DNA from 2 places in the Bacillus pacificus genome. Region 1 is predicted to be linked to the other one. Evidence: predicted binding sites of a transcription regulator. Region 1 holds the regulator's gene; the other holds the start of a gene.
What was found. Region 1 encodes NrdR, which represses ribonucleotide reductase genes. Its sites were predicted from a motif close to AACACNATATATNGTGTT; they were not measured.
Positions count from the first base shown of each region.

Region 1 (7,649 bases):
CAGCTATGGATGTATTTGGCGTTGAAAAAGATGAAGTAACTTCAAATATGAGACGACAAGCGAAAGCTGTTAACTTCGGAATTGTGTATGGTATTAGTGATTATGGTCTTTCACAAAACTTAGGAATTACAAGAAAAGCAGCAGCGGAATTTATTGAAAAGTATTTAGAAAGTTTCCCTGGTGTACAAGAATACATGGATGACATCGTAAAAGATGCGAAACAAAAAGGGTATGTGGCTACATTATTAAATCGCCGCCGTTACATTCCGGAAATTACGAGTCGTAATTTCAACTTGCGTAGCTTTGCTGAGCGTACAGCTATGAATACACCAATTCAAGGTACTGCAGCAGATATTATTAAAAAAGCGATGATTATTATGGCAGATCGTTTAGAAGAAGAAGGATTACAAGCACGTCTTCTATTGCAAGTACACGATGAATTAATATTTGAAGCACCAAAAGAAGAAATTGAAAAATTAGAGAAGCTTGTACCAGAAGTAATGGAGCATGCAATTGAACTCGCAGTTCCGCTGAAAGTTGATTATTCTTACGGTCCAACTTGGTACGACGCAAAATAAGGAAGTGATGAAATGCCTGAATTACCAGAGGTTGAAAACGTCAGACGGACACTTGAAAATCTTGTAACAGGAAAAACAATTGAAGATGTCATTGTTACCTATCCCAAAATAGTAAAACGTCCAGATGATGCAAAAATCTTTAAAGAAATGCTAAAAGGCGAGACGATTGAAAATATAAAGCGAAGAGGAAAATTTTTGCTTTTATATGTAACGAATTATGTCATTGTTTCACATTTGCGTATGGAAGGTAAATTTTTACTGCATCAAGAGGATGAGCCAATTGATAAGCATACGCACGTCCGTTTCTTATTTACAGATGGAACTGAATTACATTATAAAGATGTGAGAAAGTTCGGTACGATGCATCTCTTTAAAAAAGGTGAGGAAATGAATCAAATGCCTCTTGCTGACTTAGGTCCAGAGCCATTTGATGCTGAATTGACACCACAGTATTTACAAGAGAGATTGCAAAAGACAAATCGTAAAATAAAAGTTGTATTATTAGACCAGCGTCTTTTAGTAGGGCTTGGAAATATATATGTAGATGAAGTTTTATTCCGTTCTCAAATTCATCCAGAACGAGAAGCGTCGTCTTTAACAGCAGAAGAAATTGAGCGGATTTATGAGGCGACTGTTACAACGTTAGGCGAAGCGGTGAAACGTGGCGGAAGTACAATTCGAACGTATATTAACTCACAAGGGCAAATTGGCTCATTCCAAGAACTTCTAAATGTATATGGAAAAAAAGGAGAACCGTGTGTGACTTGCGGTACGATATTAGAAAAAACAGTTGTTGGCGGAAGAGGAACGCATTACTGCCCGATTTGTCAGCCAAGAATATAGAAAAGAGATAACATCGGATAGGCATTTGTCATATACATACAGCAGAGCTATGTATAAGGGAGGAGCTTACCGATGTACCTTTATTTATCTCTTATTTTATTAGCTTTTACATTAAGCTTAGATAGCTGTAGTGTAGGGCTAACATATGGTTTAAGAAGCGTAAGAATTCCACTAAGATCAATTGTAATTATCGGAATGTGTTCAGCGGCTGTTATGCTTGTTTCAATGGGAATTGGACATATGATCGCGAAAGTATTTTCACCTGTTATCGCAACGCGTATCGGTGGGCTTGTTCTTATTGGAATAGGAATTTGGGTATTATACCAATTTTTTCGAAGTGAGAAAAAAGAAGAACCGAAGCAAGAGGAGAAGGTCTGGAAGTTAGAGATTGCCTCGCTTGGGTTAGTCATTCAAATTTTACGGAAACCGACTGTAGCAGATTTCGATAAATCAGGCACCATTTCTGCAGGAGAAGCATTGCTTCTTGGTATCGCTCTTTCTGTAGATTCATTCGGTGCTGGAATTGGTGCATCTTTATTAGGGTATACACCCGCTATGATGGCGATATTAGTTGCAGTGATGAGTTCTTTGTTTTTATTTATTGGAATGAAACTTGGAACGGTTTTATCAAATATGAAATGGTTGCAAAAATTTACATTCCTGCCTGGAGTATTACTCATTATTATTGGAATTTGGAAAATGTAAGTACGGGCGTGGAACATTAGTTTCGCGCCTTTTATTATGAGGAGGGGTATGATGACAGTAGTAATTGGATTAACGGGAGGTATTGCAAGCGGAAAAAGTACAGTATCTCAAATGTTTCGCGAGCTCAGTATACCAGTTATTGATGCAGATATTATTGCACGAGAAGTTGTAGAACGAGGAAAGCCAGCATATAACAAAATTGTAGAAGTGTTTGGAACGGAAGTATTACAAGAAGATGGGGAACTGGATCGGCCGAAATTAGGAAGTGTCGTTTTTTATAATGAAGAGAAACGATTGCAGTTAAACAAAATTGTTCATCCTGCAGTGCGTGAGGAAATGAATAGGCAAAAGGAAATGTACATAAAAGAAGGTATGCAAGCGGTTGTGTTAGATATTCCTCTCTTATTTGAAAGTAAATTAACAAGTCTCGTTGACCGCGTTTTAGTTGTAGCAGTTAAGCCACGTACGCAATTAGAACGTTTAATGAAGCGAAACGATTTTTCAGAAGAAGAAGCAACAGCTCGTATTCAATCTCAAATGCCGTTAGAAGAAAAAGTGAAACGTGCAGATGAAGTGATAAATAATGATGGCACAATTATGGGAACGAAAACACAATTACAGGTGATTTTAAAGAATTGGAACATTATTGACTAAAAAATTGTGAAATTAATGAAAATGCTTAGTGACATATCCCCTTTTTGTGTTATACTATTATTGGGATTGGAGATAAATAGTATAACGCATTCAAGGGGGATAACATATTATGACTCGTGTGGCAATTAATGGATTTGGACGTATTGGGAGAATGGTATTTCGTCAGGCAATAAAAGAAAGCGCATTCGAAATTGTAGCAATCAATGCAAGCTATCCATCTGAAACGTTAGCACATTTAATTAAATATGATACAGTTCACGGCAAGTTTGACGGAACAGTAGAAGCATTTGAAGATCACTTATTAGTTGATGGGAAAATGATTCGCCTTTTAAACAACCGCGATCCAAAGGAATTGCCTTGGACAGATTTAGGTGTTGAAGTTGTAATTGAAGCAACTGGTAAATTTAATTCAAAAGAAAAAGCAATTCTTCACGTTGAAGCTGGAGCGAAAAAAGTTATTTTAACAGCGCCTGGTAAAAATGAAGATGTAACAATTGTAGTAGGTGTGAACGAAGACCAATTAGATATTACAAAGCATACTGTTATTTCAAATGCATCTTGTACAACAAACTGTTTAGCGCCTGTTGTGAAGGTGTTAGATGAGCAGTTCGGAATTGAAAACGGTTTAATGACGACAGTTCACGCTTATACAAATGACCAAAAAAATATTGATAACCCACATAAAGATTTAAGAAGAGCACGTGCTTGCGGACAATCAATTATTCCGACAACGACAGGTGCTGCGAAAGCGCTAGCAAAAGTTCTTCCACATTTAAATGGAAAACTTCATGGTATGGCACTTCGTGTACCGACACCAAACGTGTCTCTTGTTGACTTAGTAGTAGATGTAAAACGCGATGTGACAGTAGAAGCTATTAACGATGCATTCAAAACTGTTGCAAACGGTGCGTTAAAAGGCATTGTAGAATTTAGCGAAGAGCCTTTAGTATCTATTGACTTTAATACAAATACACACTCAGCTATTATTGATGGTTTATCTACAATGGTAATGGGTGATCGTAAAGTGAAAGTACTTGCTTGGTATGATAACGAGTGGGGCTACTCTCGTCGTGTTGTAGATCTTGTAACGTTAGTTGTGGATGAATTAGCGAAACAAGAAAATGTACAACATATTTAATTGAATAAGGGGAGGGCAAGTGAATATTTGCCCTCTTTTTTTTATTTTTTTCTGAAAAGGAAAAAAATTATATAAGTATATTTTTAGAAGTGGACATACCACGAAACGTTGAGGTTACTGTATTCGTGAATCATTTATTTTTTTTAGGGAAAAGTAAAGAGGAAAATATGACAGAAAATCGAAAAAACTGTTGTTGCAAAATGAAAATAAACAAAGTATACTAACACTCGTAAACTTAAGAGCTGAGGTACGTAGTCACTACTTAAAGGGTTAGGACCTCTCTGGACTAACTTTCCCCCGTGGTAGTGGAGCAAGCCAAATTGCAAATTAGTTTTCAATTCGAACAGTTAGAATAAATTTACAAGGGGGAACTGTAGAATGGATACTATGGATACGATGGGTCGTCACGTGATCGCTGAACTTTGGGATTGCGATTTCGACAAGCTTAATGACATGCCGTATATTGAACAATTATTTGTGGATGCAGCACTAAGAGCTGGTGCTGAAGTGCGTGAGGTGGCTTTCCATAAATTTGCACCACAAGGTGTAAGTGGAGTAGTAATTATCTCGGAATCACATTTAACAATTCATAGCTTTCCGGAGCACGGTTACGCGAGTATTGATGTTTATACTTGTGGGGATCGTATTGATCCAAATGTTGCTGCAGAATATATTGCAGAAGGTTTAAACGCGAAAACGCGTGAGAGCATCGAGCTTCCTCGAGGCACTGGTAGCTTCGAAATTAAGCAGAGAGAAACAAAAGCTCTTTAAAAAAGAACATAATTGATTTAAAATGTAAAGAGGTGTATAATGCACCTCTTTTTTAGTTTGAAAAAAAGGAAAAATATGACGTACTCGTTAGTTGAATGAATTGAGCTCTTGCGAATAAGTTAACGCCCTATTCTAGCATCTTATTTTTGGAACCGAGATGATAACATAATGCGTTTAAACTTAAAGTGGTAAGAGAGTTAGAATGAGTTATATAATACTGTATATATATTGTCAGATGAAGTAAGTAGAGAAAAATAAAGAGTATAGTGTAAAGGAGTGAATATATTGCGTTGTCCATCCTGTTCTCATAATGGTACAAGAGTGTTAGATTCGCGTCCGGTAGACGAGGGGCGCTCTATTCGAAGAAGGAGAGAGTGTGAAAGCTGTTTAAGCCGCTTTACGACATTTGAAAGAGTGGAAGAGTCACCTCTTATCGTTGTAAAAAAAGAAGGAACACGAGAAGAGTTTAATAAAGAAAAGATTTTACGCGGCTTAATTAAAGCGTGCGAAAAAAGACCAGTATCTTTAAGACAATTAGAAGAAGTAACTCAAAGTGTGGAACGTGAACTTCGTAATTTAGGTATATCAGAAGTGAAAAGTGATATGATTGGTGAAATTGTTATGGAAGAACTACGTGATATCGATGATGTTGCTTACGTGCGTTTTGCTTCTGTATATCGCCAATTTAAAGATTTAAATGTATTTATTGAAGAATTAAAAGATATACTGCAAAAAGAAAGAGAGTAGAATCTGTATTGTATTCTCTTTACATACCGTAAATAATGAGATAAGAGAGCTAGAAGCGAAAGCTAATAGCTCTTTTTCGCTAATAAATTATATAGTGAAGATTGGATGAGAGAAAGGAAAAGCAAGAATGGAAAAACAGTCATGGATGGAGCTATTGCCGATTGATCGTTATAAAGTAAGTGCGAAAGGGTTACTGCATAATTACGACCGAAAAGTGTTAACGATGTTATATCAGCCGTTAATAGGTAGTAGAGCTTTTAGCTTGTACATGACGCTATGGGGAGAGTTAGAGCAAGATCGTGTGTTTGGAAAAGAGAATACGCACCATTCCCTTATGGTGACCATGCAAATGCAACTTCCCGAAGTGTATGAGGAACGAGTAAAGTTAGAAGCAATTGGGCTTTTAAAAGTATATATTAAGAAAGAAAAAGATATTCGAATGTTTATATATGAGCTGCAACCACCTTTATCCCCGAAGCAGTTTTTTGATGATATTGTTTTAAGTATTTTTTTATACAATCGATTGAGTCGGACAAAATATAATCAAGTAAAACAATATTTCTTAGAAGAAGAATTTGATTTTGTATCGTATGAAAATGTTACGCGTTCTTTTAATGATGTATTTGGTTCGTTTAATCCAGGACAGCTTGAGCATGCGCAAGAAGATCTTCGTATTCCAAAAGCGACAGTTATGCCAAGTAATGAAAAGGGAGATGCTCCAAAAGTTTGGAATGATTTCTTTGATTTCTCCTTATTTGTAGACGGCTTGTCCGCTCTTGTTCCTAAAAAGGCGATTACAGATCAAGTGCGAGAATGTGTCATTACACTTGCTTACGTGTATGATGTAGATGTGTTATCGATGCAAAATATCGTTCTTGGTGCGGTGACAGAGATGCAGACAATTGATATCGAAAGGCTTAGAAAAGGAGCGCGTGATTGGTATCAGTTCGAAAACGGTCAAGCGTTACCTGTATTAAGTGAAAGAGTACAGCCTCACGCTGCACGTATGATGAAAGAAAAAGAGCCTACATCGCAAGAAGAGATGTTAATCAAACAGTTAGAGGAAATCTCACCAAAGCAACTATTGAAAGAAATCTCTGGCGGTGCAGAGGCGACGAAGGCTGACTTGCAAATTGTTGAAGATGTAATGATGAATCAAAAGTTAACACCAGGTGTTGTGAATGTACTTATTTATTACGTTATGCTACGCTCAGATATGAAACTTGCGAAAACGTATGTGGAGAAGATTGCGGGACATTGGGCACGTAAAAAGGTCGGTACAGTTGCTGAAGCAATGGCATTAGCGAAAGAAGAAAATCGTCAATATCAAGAATGGGCTGAGACGAAGAAGAAAGGTCGTACATCCAAGAAAACAGTACGAAAAGAAATGGTACCAGATTGGCTGAAAGAAGAGCCGAAAGAACAAGAGAAAGAAACTGTGAAAAAAGATGTAAGTGCTGAAAAAGGTGCAAGTACGTTAGAGGACGAACGAAAACGATTAGAAGAAGTGTTAAAAAAATATAAGCGTGATTAATAGAAGAGAATGAACGCTCTTTGAGGTGAGAAAATGGAGCATATTCAAAATTCATTTGCAAAGTTAATGGAAAATGAAAATTTTAAAAATAGATATGAAGTATTAAAGGCGGAAGTAATGGCACATCCGCGTGTGAAAGAATTTATAGACGAACATAAAGGGGAAGTAACAACGTCTATGATTGAACGCAGTCTTGTGAAATTATACGAATATATTGGACAAAGTGTAGGTTGCGCGGATTGTCCGGATCTAGGTTCGTGTAAAAACATGCTGCAAGGATATGAGCCAAAGCTCGTTATCCAAGGGAAGATGATTGATATTCAATATGATCGTTGTGTTAGAAAAGTAGCATATGACGAGAGGAAGAAATATGAAAAGCTCGTTCAAAGTGTATATATGCCAACTGATATTTTACAAGCAACGATGGAAAACTTAGACCCTTCAGATTTAGATGCGCGTATTGATGCGATTGGTGCAGCTAATGAGTTTTTAAGTACATATGAACCTGGTAAAAAAGTACAAGGTTTATATTTGTACGGTAAATTTGGTGTAGGGAAAACGTATTTGTTAGGAGCAATTGCGAATGAGCTTGCTCGAAAGAAAATAAGTTCGATGCTCGTATACTTCCCTGAATTTCTACGTGAAATTAAAAGTTCGATTCAAGATAATTCAATTGGGG
Region 1 is NZ_CP086328.1:760,777-768,425, forward strand. Features, by position in the region: gene polA (DNA polymerase I) at 1-578, shown strand, start outside; gene mutM (DNA-formamidopyrimidine glycosylase) at 591-1,421, shown strand; gene ytaF (sporulation membrane protein YtaF) at 1,494-2,126, shown strand; gene coaE (dephospho-CoA kinase) at 2,178-2,780, shown strand; gene LMD38_RS04010 (glyceraldehyde-3-phosphate dehydrogenase) at 2,890-3,918, shown strand; gene speD (adenosylmethionine decarboxylase) at 4,306-4,689, shown strand; gene nrdR (transcriptional regulator NrdR) at 4,975-5,436, shown strand; gene LMD38_RS04025 (replication initiation and membrane attachment family protein) at 5,564-6,970, shown strand; gene dnaI (primosomal protein DnaI) at 7,004-7,649, shown strand, end outside.

Region 2 (7,649 bases), 970 kb from region 1:
TGAACCGGCTTGTTGTTCTTGACCTGTCGGTTGCATTGCAAATGGATCAATGCTTTGTTGCATATTAATAACACCTACAACAACATCTTTCGCGCCTTCAATCATCCCAGGTAAATCAGTCTCATTTTTTGCTTTATTGACAACAGGAACTACAGTACCTTCTACTTTCGAATCTGAACTAAATGATGATACCGCCGCTCCATTATTTTGAGCCCATGGCATATATGGTGCTGCAAAACTAATTGAAACAGCCCCAACTACAGCTCCGACTAAACCTGTGAAAAAATAGCCTTTTTTACTGCCCGATTTTCTCACTTCTCTCGTTTCACTATGCTCTTCATTTAAATTTGGTCCGTCGTAATATCCCATGTTTACTTCCCCTCTCTGGTGAATTCGTATTTTCAGTATAGTCACGTTTTGTGTCCTTCTTGTGAACTCATCGTGAAATCCAATTAAAAAAATACGCTTATTTAACATTGTAGACAAAAAAAGCATTTTTTGTACATTCTACCTGCAAAAGAGGATATAAAATTGTTATTTTCCTAGAGTGAAGCGCACAATACGTTCCGCGTTATTCTTCAAATTTATAACCAACACGAATAACCGTACCGATATGCTTCGCTTTATCTCCTAGCTTATTTCGTAGTTTTTTAATATGAGTATCAACCGTTCGGTCATCGCCGTAATAGTCATATCCCCATAACTGATCTAATAAATGTTGACGTGACAACACAATTCCTTTGTTCTCCATTAAATAAACGAGAAGTTCAAATTCTTTATGTGTCAAAATAATTTCTTCTCCATCTACTAAAACAGTTCTAGATAGACGATTCACTTCTATTCCAGCTAAAGACATAGCATTTTCTTCTGCTACCCCTACCACGCCATCCGCACGTTTCAGTAACGTCTTCGCGCGAGCTACTAACACTTTCGGGCTGAAAGGTTTCGTTACATACTCATCTGCACCTAATTCGAACCCTAGTAATGTATCATCCTCATCCGAACGTGCTGTTAGCATAATAATTGGTACTGCTGATTCTTTTCTAATTCGTCTACAAACAGACCATCCATCTATTTCTGGTAACATAATATCTAACATAATTAAATCAATTTCATGCTCTGCAAATAATTCTAGCGCTTTTTTTCCGTCTTCTGCTTCGATTACTTCAAAGCCTTCATTGCGAAAATAATCGCTAACAATTTCACGTAATCTTCTTTCATCTTCAACAAGTAATACTGTTTTATTCATATAATCTATCCCGCCTTTTTACTCTTTCAATCGAATAATACGTTGATTGGAGCTTCCGCGAAATGGAAGTGTTAAATCTTTTTTCTCGATTTCAAATCTTCCATCGACTAAAACATCCCCATAATGTAACAACTCTATCATATCATTATTTTGAGAACTCTGTATCTCTTCTAACGTATAACCTGTATACATCCATAAATTTTTTTTCAAATCTTTCACTGCTCTTGCTACTTGTTTCACTTCAGCAGCTTGAAAAAATGGATCTCCACCTGAAAATGTTACATCAGTTAATGGATTACTTGCAATCTCTTTCACAATTTCTTCTACTGTCATTTCAGTTCCATTACAAATATTCCACGATTTTGGATTATGGCAACCGAAACAACGATGCGGACAGCCCGCAAAAAACACGACTGTCCGCAACCCTTCTCCATCTACTACACTATCATGAATGATGTTCATCACTTTCATTTATGCTTCACCCGATCCATCTCTTCACTACGTTTCGCACTATTCCACTTCGACATATCTCCTACAAGATAACCTGTTATACGGCGAATTCTTTCTATGTTAGCCTCATCTTCATTTCCGCAGCTCGGACATCCATTTCCAATAACTCCGTGATAACTACAGCACTTACAACGGTCAACAGGGTGATTAATTGAACCGTATCCAACGCCATTCTCTGCCATCGCTTGTACAATTTGTTTTAATGCCTTCTTGTTATGCATTGCTGCTCCATCTAGTTCAATATACGTAATATGTCCCCCGTTACATAGAGCGTGGAACGGGCCTTCTAAACGAATTTTATTTATCGCTTGCATGTTATAATAAACTGGAATATGGAATGAATTCGTATAGTAATTATGATTAGTTATACCGCTAATCACGCCAAATTCTTCCCTATCCTTTTTCACAAACTTCCCTGATAACCCTTCTGCAGGAGTTGCAATGACTGAGAAATTCAGTTCATGTTCTTCTGTCGCTTTATCCATTCTATCTCTCATAAAGGAAATAATTTCATATCCGAGTTTCCATGATTCTTCATCTTCTCCGTGATGCTTTCCTGTTAAAGCTACTAAACACTCCGCAAGACCGATAAAACCAAGACTTAACGTCCCTTGCTTTAAAATCGATGCTACAGAATCTTCAGGCTGTAACTTTTCTCCACCGCGCCATACACCTTGTGAATATAAAAATCGAAAATCTCTTGCTCGTTTCGTACATTGATACTCAAATCTCTCTAATAATTGCTGGATTCCTACATCTAAATAATAATTTAACGCTTCAAAAAACGCTTCTTTTGAACCACTAATTAACGCTAATTTCACTAAATTAATAGATGTAAATGATAAATTCCCTCTTCCAATCGCCGTTTCTTCTCCATGTACGTTCGACATAACACGAGTACGACATCCCATGTAACATACTTCACTTTCCGGTCTTCCATCATAATGCACAGCATTAAATGGCGCATCTAAAAATGAAAAGTTAGGGAATAATCGTTCAGCCGTTGTCTCTAACGCTAATTCAAATAAATCATAGTTCGGATCACTTTCTTCAAAATTCACACCTTTTTTCATTTTAAAAATTTGAATAGGAAAAATTGGTGTTTCCCCTTTACCAAGACCAGCTTGTGTCGCTTTTAAAAGTTGTTTAATTAAAAGTCTTCCTTCTTTCGATGTGTCTGTTCCATAATTAATAGAAATAAACGGTACTTGTCCCCCGCCCCTACTATGCATACTATTTGAATTATGAATAAAAGCTTCACACGCCTGATACGTATCATTTTCTGTTTCTTTCCACGCAAATTCTTCTATTTGTTCTTTCGTAAGCGGATATGACTGTAATCGTTTCTTATGTCTCTCTACTGTTTTTCTCACATATGGAGCTAAATCAACATCAAAGAGTGCAAACGATTGACCACCGTGCTGCATATTTTGATTCGCTTGAAAAATAATAGATGAAAGAGCTAATGCACTTTTAATGTCTTGCGGTTGTCTCATATGTCCATGTCCGGTATGAAAACCGTTCGCAAGCATTTGCGCTAACGGAATTTGCGAACAAGTTGTCGTTCCAGTCGCATAAAAATCTAAGTCATGCGGATATAATATATTTTCATTTATCGCTTTTTTCACTGAATCTGACAATAAATTTTCAACAGCGTAATATTTCGCACTCTCAGATGCGAACGTTCCCATTACTCCCATCGGAGAGCGGCCGTCTACATTTGCATTTTCTTGCATTAAATCTTGTTCATTGCCGTGGACTATTGTCTCAAATACTCTCATTAATTCTTCTCCACGTGTATTTTTTTGTAACATTTATAACCCTCCACCAATATGTTGTTGTCTTTTGATTAAAATGTTACTACATATAGTCTTAGTGTTTCTGTGAGAAATGTAACATTCCTGTGAAATTTTTTGCACGAAATAATGAATTTTTCATTTACAAAAAAGAAATGTGCTCTTTACAAATGTATGGTACAATATACGGGAAAAACTCTTTTTACCCTTTATCAACACATTTGAATAAAGGAGACTGAACTTATGGTTACTACATATCTTTTATTTATCGTTGCCTACTTACTTGGCTCGATTCCATTTGCACTAGTCGTTGGAAAGATTGGTTATGGAATTGACATTCGTGAGCACGGAAGCGGTAATTTAGGCGGAACCAATACATTCCGCACACTAGGGAAAAAAGCAGGTTTTATCGTTACAATTGCTGACATTTTAAAAGGTACATTAGCAACGAGTCTACCGATTATTTTCGCGTTAGACATTCATCCACTATGGTTCGGATTAGCAGCTGTTCTTGGACATGTGTATCCGATTTTCGCGAAATTCCGTGGTGGTAAAGCAGTTGCAACTTCTGCTGGCGTGCTATTATGCTACTCACCAGTTGTTTTTGCAATTTTAGCTGTTGTCTTTTTCAGCCTTTTATTTACAACAAGATACGTATCACTTTCTTCTATGGTAACAGCTGTCGTTGCCGTTATCGCATCAATTGTTAGCGGGGATAAAATCTTCATTATTGCGATGTGTTTATTAGCAGGTATGGTTATTTATAAACACCGTGCAAATATTGGACGAATTATAAATAAAACTGAACCGAAAGCAAACTTTTCAAAAAAGCAAAAATAAGATCGTAACCCACATAACGCAAAAAGAAAACGTGAAGCATATTAATAGCGTCTTTTTGCGTTATTTTTTATACTAAAGAAAAAGCAACATAATTTGGAGGAACTATACATGAATCTTTCCGTAACAAAAGAAGCAGCACAATGGTATAAAAACGAATTAAACTTACAATCGGGTGAAACACTGCGCCTTTTCGTACAATATGGCGGTTGTAGTACTGTGCAAAAAGGACTTTCTTTAGGTATTCGTAAAGATGATCCTGCACATCCTGCTGTTCAAATTCAAGAAGAAGGTATTAACTTCTTTATTGAAAGCGATGATGAATGGTTCTTCGATGGACATAATTTATCTGTTACATTTAACGACGGTGATGATTTCCCGCAATTTAATTATGAAAAATAAAAAAACGTGGCTTCCGCCACGCTTTTTTATTTTTTCTTAATTTCCTCATATTTCGCATACCACTCTGGATAGAACTTTTTAAATGATACGGGCCTGAACCCTTCTTTTTTCGCACAAATATTTGTCGTACTTGCCGTAATACAAAGTTCACCTTCACCATTATATATTTCATATCCATATACAACGCGAAGCGGGCTCACTGTATCAACCCACGTTTTTACAATTGCTTTTTCCCCGTAACGCATTGCTTTACGATAAGAAATTTGCAAATCTAACACAGGAGAAATAATTCCTTCTTTCTCCATTTCAACATATGAAAACCCTAAATCTTGTATAAGTTTCGTGCGACCTAATTCAAGCCACACTAAATAGTTTGAATGGTAAACAACACCCATTTGATCTGTTTCCGCATAACGGATTTCAACTTCATGTTCTGCTACAAACATATATATTCGCCTTCTTTCACTTCTGCTACCTTGCATACATTTAATCATAATACAGCGGAATCAAAAATAAAATAAAAACAGTGAATCTTTTACCGAAAGGAGCAAGCATATGATTCAAATTGTAACGGTTCGTAGCGGTGATAGCGTATATAGCTTGGCATCAAAATATGGATCAACACCTGACGAGATAGTAAAAGACAATGGATTAAATCCAGCTGAAACACTCGTTGTTGGTCAGGCTCTGATCGTGAATACGAAAGGGAATAATTATTATGTACAGCCTGGCGATAGCCTATATCGAATCTCTCAAACATATAACGTTCCTCTCGCTAGTTTAGCTAAAGTGAATAACTTATCTTTAAAATCCATTCTCCACGTTGGACAGCAATTATATATACCGAAAGGGACGAAACGTGCAGTAGAATCCATCGCTTATTTACAACCTTCCACTATACCTATTAAAGAAAGTTTAGTTAATGCTACACGTGCTATTAATCCATTTTTAACATACTTAGCTTACTTCAGCTTCGAGGCAAAAAGAGATGGTACGTTAAAAGAACCAACTGAAACAGCTAAAATTGCTAATATTGCAACGCAAGGCAACACCATTCCTATGCTCGTTATTACAAATATTGAAAATGGAAATTTCAGTGCCGATCTGACATCAGTTATTTTACGGGACGCAACAATCCAAAACAAATTTATTACAAATATTTTGCAAACTGCTGAGAAGTACGGTATGCGAGATATTCATTTCGATTTTGAGAGTGTTGCACCCGAAGATCGCGAAGCGTATAATCGTTTTTTACGAAATGTGAAAACACGCTTACCTAACGGATACACATTAAGTACAACGCTTGTACCGAAAACAAGTTCCAATCAAAAGGGAAAATTTTTCGAAGCTCACGATTATAAAGCACAAGGACAAATTGTTGATTTCGTCGTCATTATGACATATGACTGGGGTTGGCAAGGCGGACCACCGATGGCTATTTCTCCTATCGGTCCTGTAAAAGAAGTACTTCAATACGCAAAATCTCAAATGCCTCCTCAAAAAATTATGATGGGGCAAAATTTATACGGATTCGATTGGAAACTTCCGTTCAAACAAGGAAACCCACCAGCAAAAGCAGTTAGCTCTGTTGCAGCTGTTGCACTTGCTCGTAAATACAATGTTCCTATCCGCTATGATTTCACAGCTCAAGCTCCACATTTCAATTACTTTGACGAAAACGGTGTACAACACGAAGTTTGGTTTGAAGATGCGAGATCTATTCAAAGTAAATTCAATTTAATGAAAGAACAAGGCATTGGCGGTATTAGTTATTGGAAGATTGGCTTGCCATTTCCACAAAATTGGCGTTTACTCGTTGAAAACTTTACAATTACGAAAAAGGGCTGACAAAAGTCAGCCCTTTTTGTACATTCTGTTAAGATTCATCTTTGATTTCACTTTTTAATGAGTCAATACTTTCTAAACGCCTTTGATTTTTTGCTTCAATAGCAGAACGGTCTTTTTCATTAGAAAGCTCCGCTGTTTCTTTTGCTTCATTAAAGTTATCAATTGTATTTTGCACCATTTCTTGTAACTTTTCAGCGTTATCACTTCGATTATCTGGATTTGGCATGTACTTTCCTCCTAATATTGTATATACACACCATCTTAAATTACCTATCTTCCCTCAAATTTATACATAAAAAAGGAGAATACAATATTCTCCTTTTCTTTAACCGTTATCAACAATCGGTTGTTTGCCCGTTTGGTCTTGCATTTGCTTTCCTTTATTGCCACCAGCTTTTTTTGATTGTGTTCCAATATGATTCGGTGCAAAGTCTTTTGAATTCTTTTTCGGATTACCCATTACTATCGCCTCCTTAACAGTAGTATCGTACTAGTGTTAAGAATTATTCAGCTTGCTTAAAAAGTTTCATTTCATAACGTTTTTCAATACGCTCTTCAATGCGATCGATTGCATCGCGATCGCTTAATAATTGTTGTTTATTTTCTTTCACAAGCTCGTCAAACGATTTACGGCGACTTCTTCTCATGCTGTTCCCCCTCTCTCCTTCGCTTTCTTATTACATAGTATGAGCAAAGGAAAAACTATTTAATCAGATTTGCAAGAAAATTTTATGTTTTAGTACTCCTAAAAAAACTCCGTGTACAGTAAAATGTACACGGAGTTTTTTACACCATAATATTCAAATATTCTTTTAGTTTTTCATCTGCATTCATTTCACTTTGTTTATAATCATGCAGCGCTTGCAATACAAAATCATACTGTTCTAAAATATAACTTTCTAATTTCAGGACGTCCTCTAAGCTATTAAGCATAATTCTCGTGTTACCAACTTCACTTTTTAACGCCGGTTCACAGGCTAAACTCGTACATATTTCTTTCACATCAT
Region 2 is NZ_CP086328.1:1,732,126-1,739,774, reverse strand. Features, by position in the region: gene LMD38_RS09100 (S1C family serine protease) at 1-369, opposite strand, end outside; gene LMD38_RS09095 (response regulator transcription factor) at 572-1,249, opposite strand; gene nrdG (anaerobic ribonucleoside-triphosphate reductase activating protein) at 1,268-1,720, opposite strand; gene LMD38_RS09085 (anaerobic ribonucleoside triphosphate reductase) at 1,717-3,573, opposite strand; gene plsY (glycerol-3-phosphate 1-O-acyltransferase PlsY) at 3,799-4,395, shown strand; gene LMD38_RS09075 (HesB/YadR/YfhF family protein) at 4,504-4,794, shown strand; gene LMD38_RS09070 (acyl-CoA thioesterase) at 4,821-5,240, opposite strand; gene LMD38_RS09065 (glycoside hydrolase family 18 protein) at 5,350-6,642, shown strand; gene tlp (small acid-soluble spore protein Tlp) at 6,671-6,868, opposite strand; gene sspN (acid-soluble spore protein SspN) at 6,968-7,102, opposite strand; gene LMD38_RS09050 (FbpB family small basic protein) at 7,146-7,289, opposite strand; gene LMD38_RS09045 (3'-5' exonuclease) at 7,429-7,649, opposite strand, start outside.
Region 2: LMD38_RS09085 (anaerobic ribonucleoside triphosphate reductase) is a predicted target of NrdR. The motif match lies at 3,616-3,633, and genes of this name have one in related genera.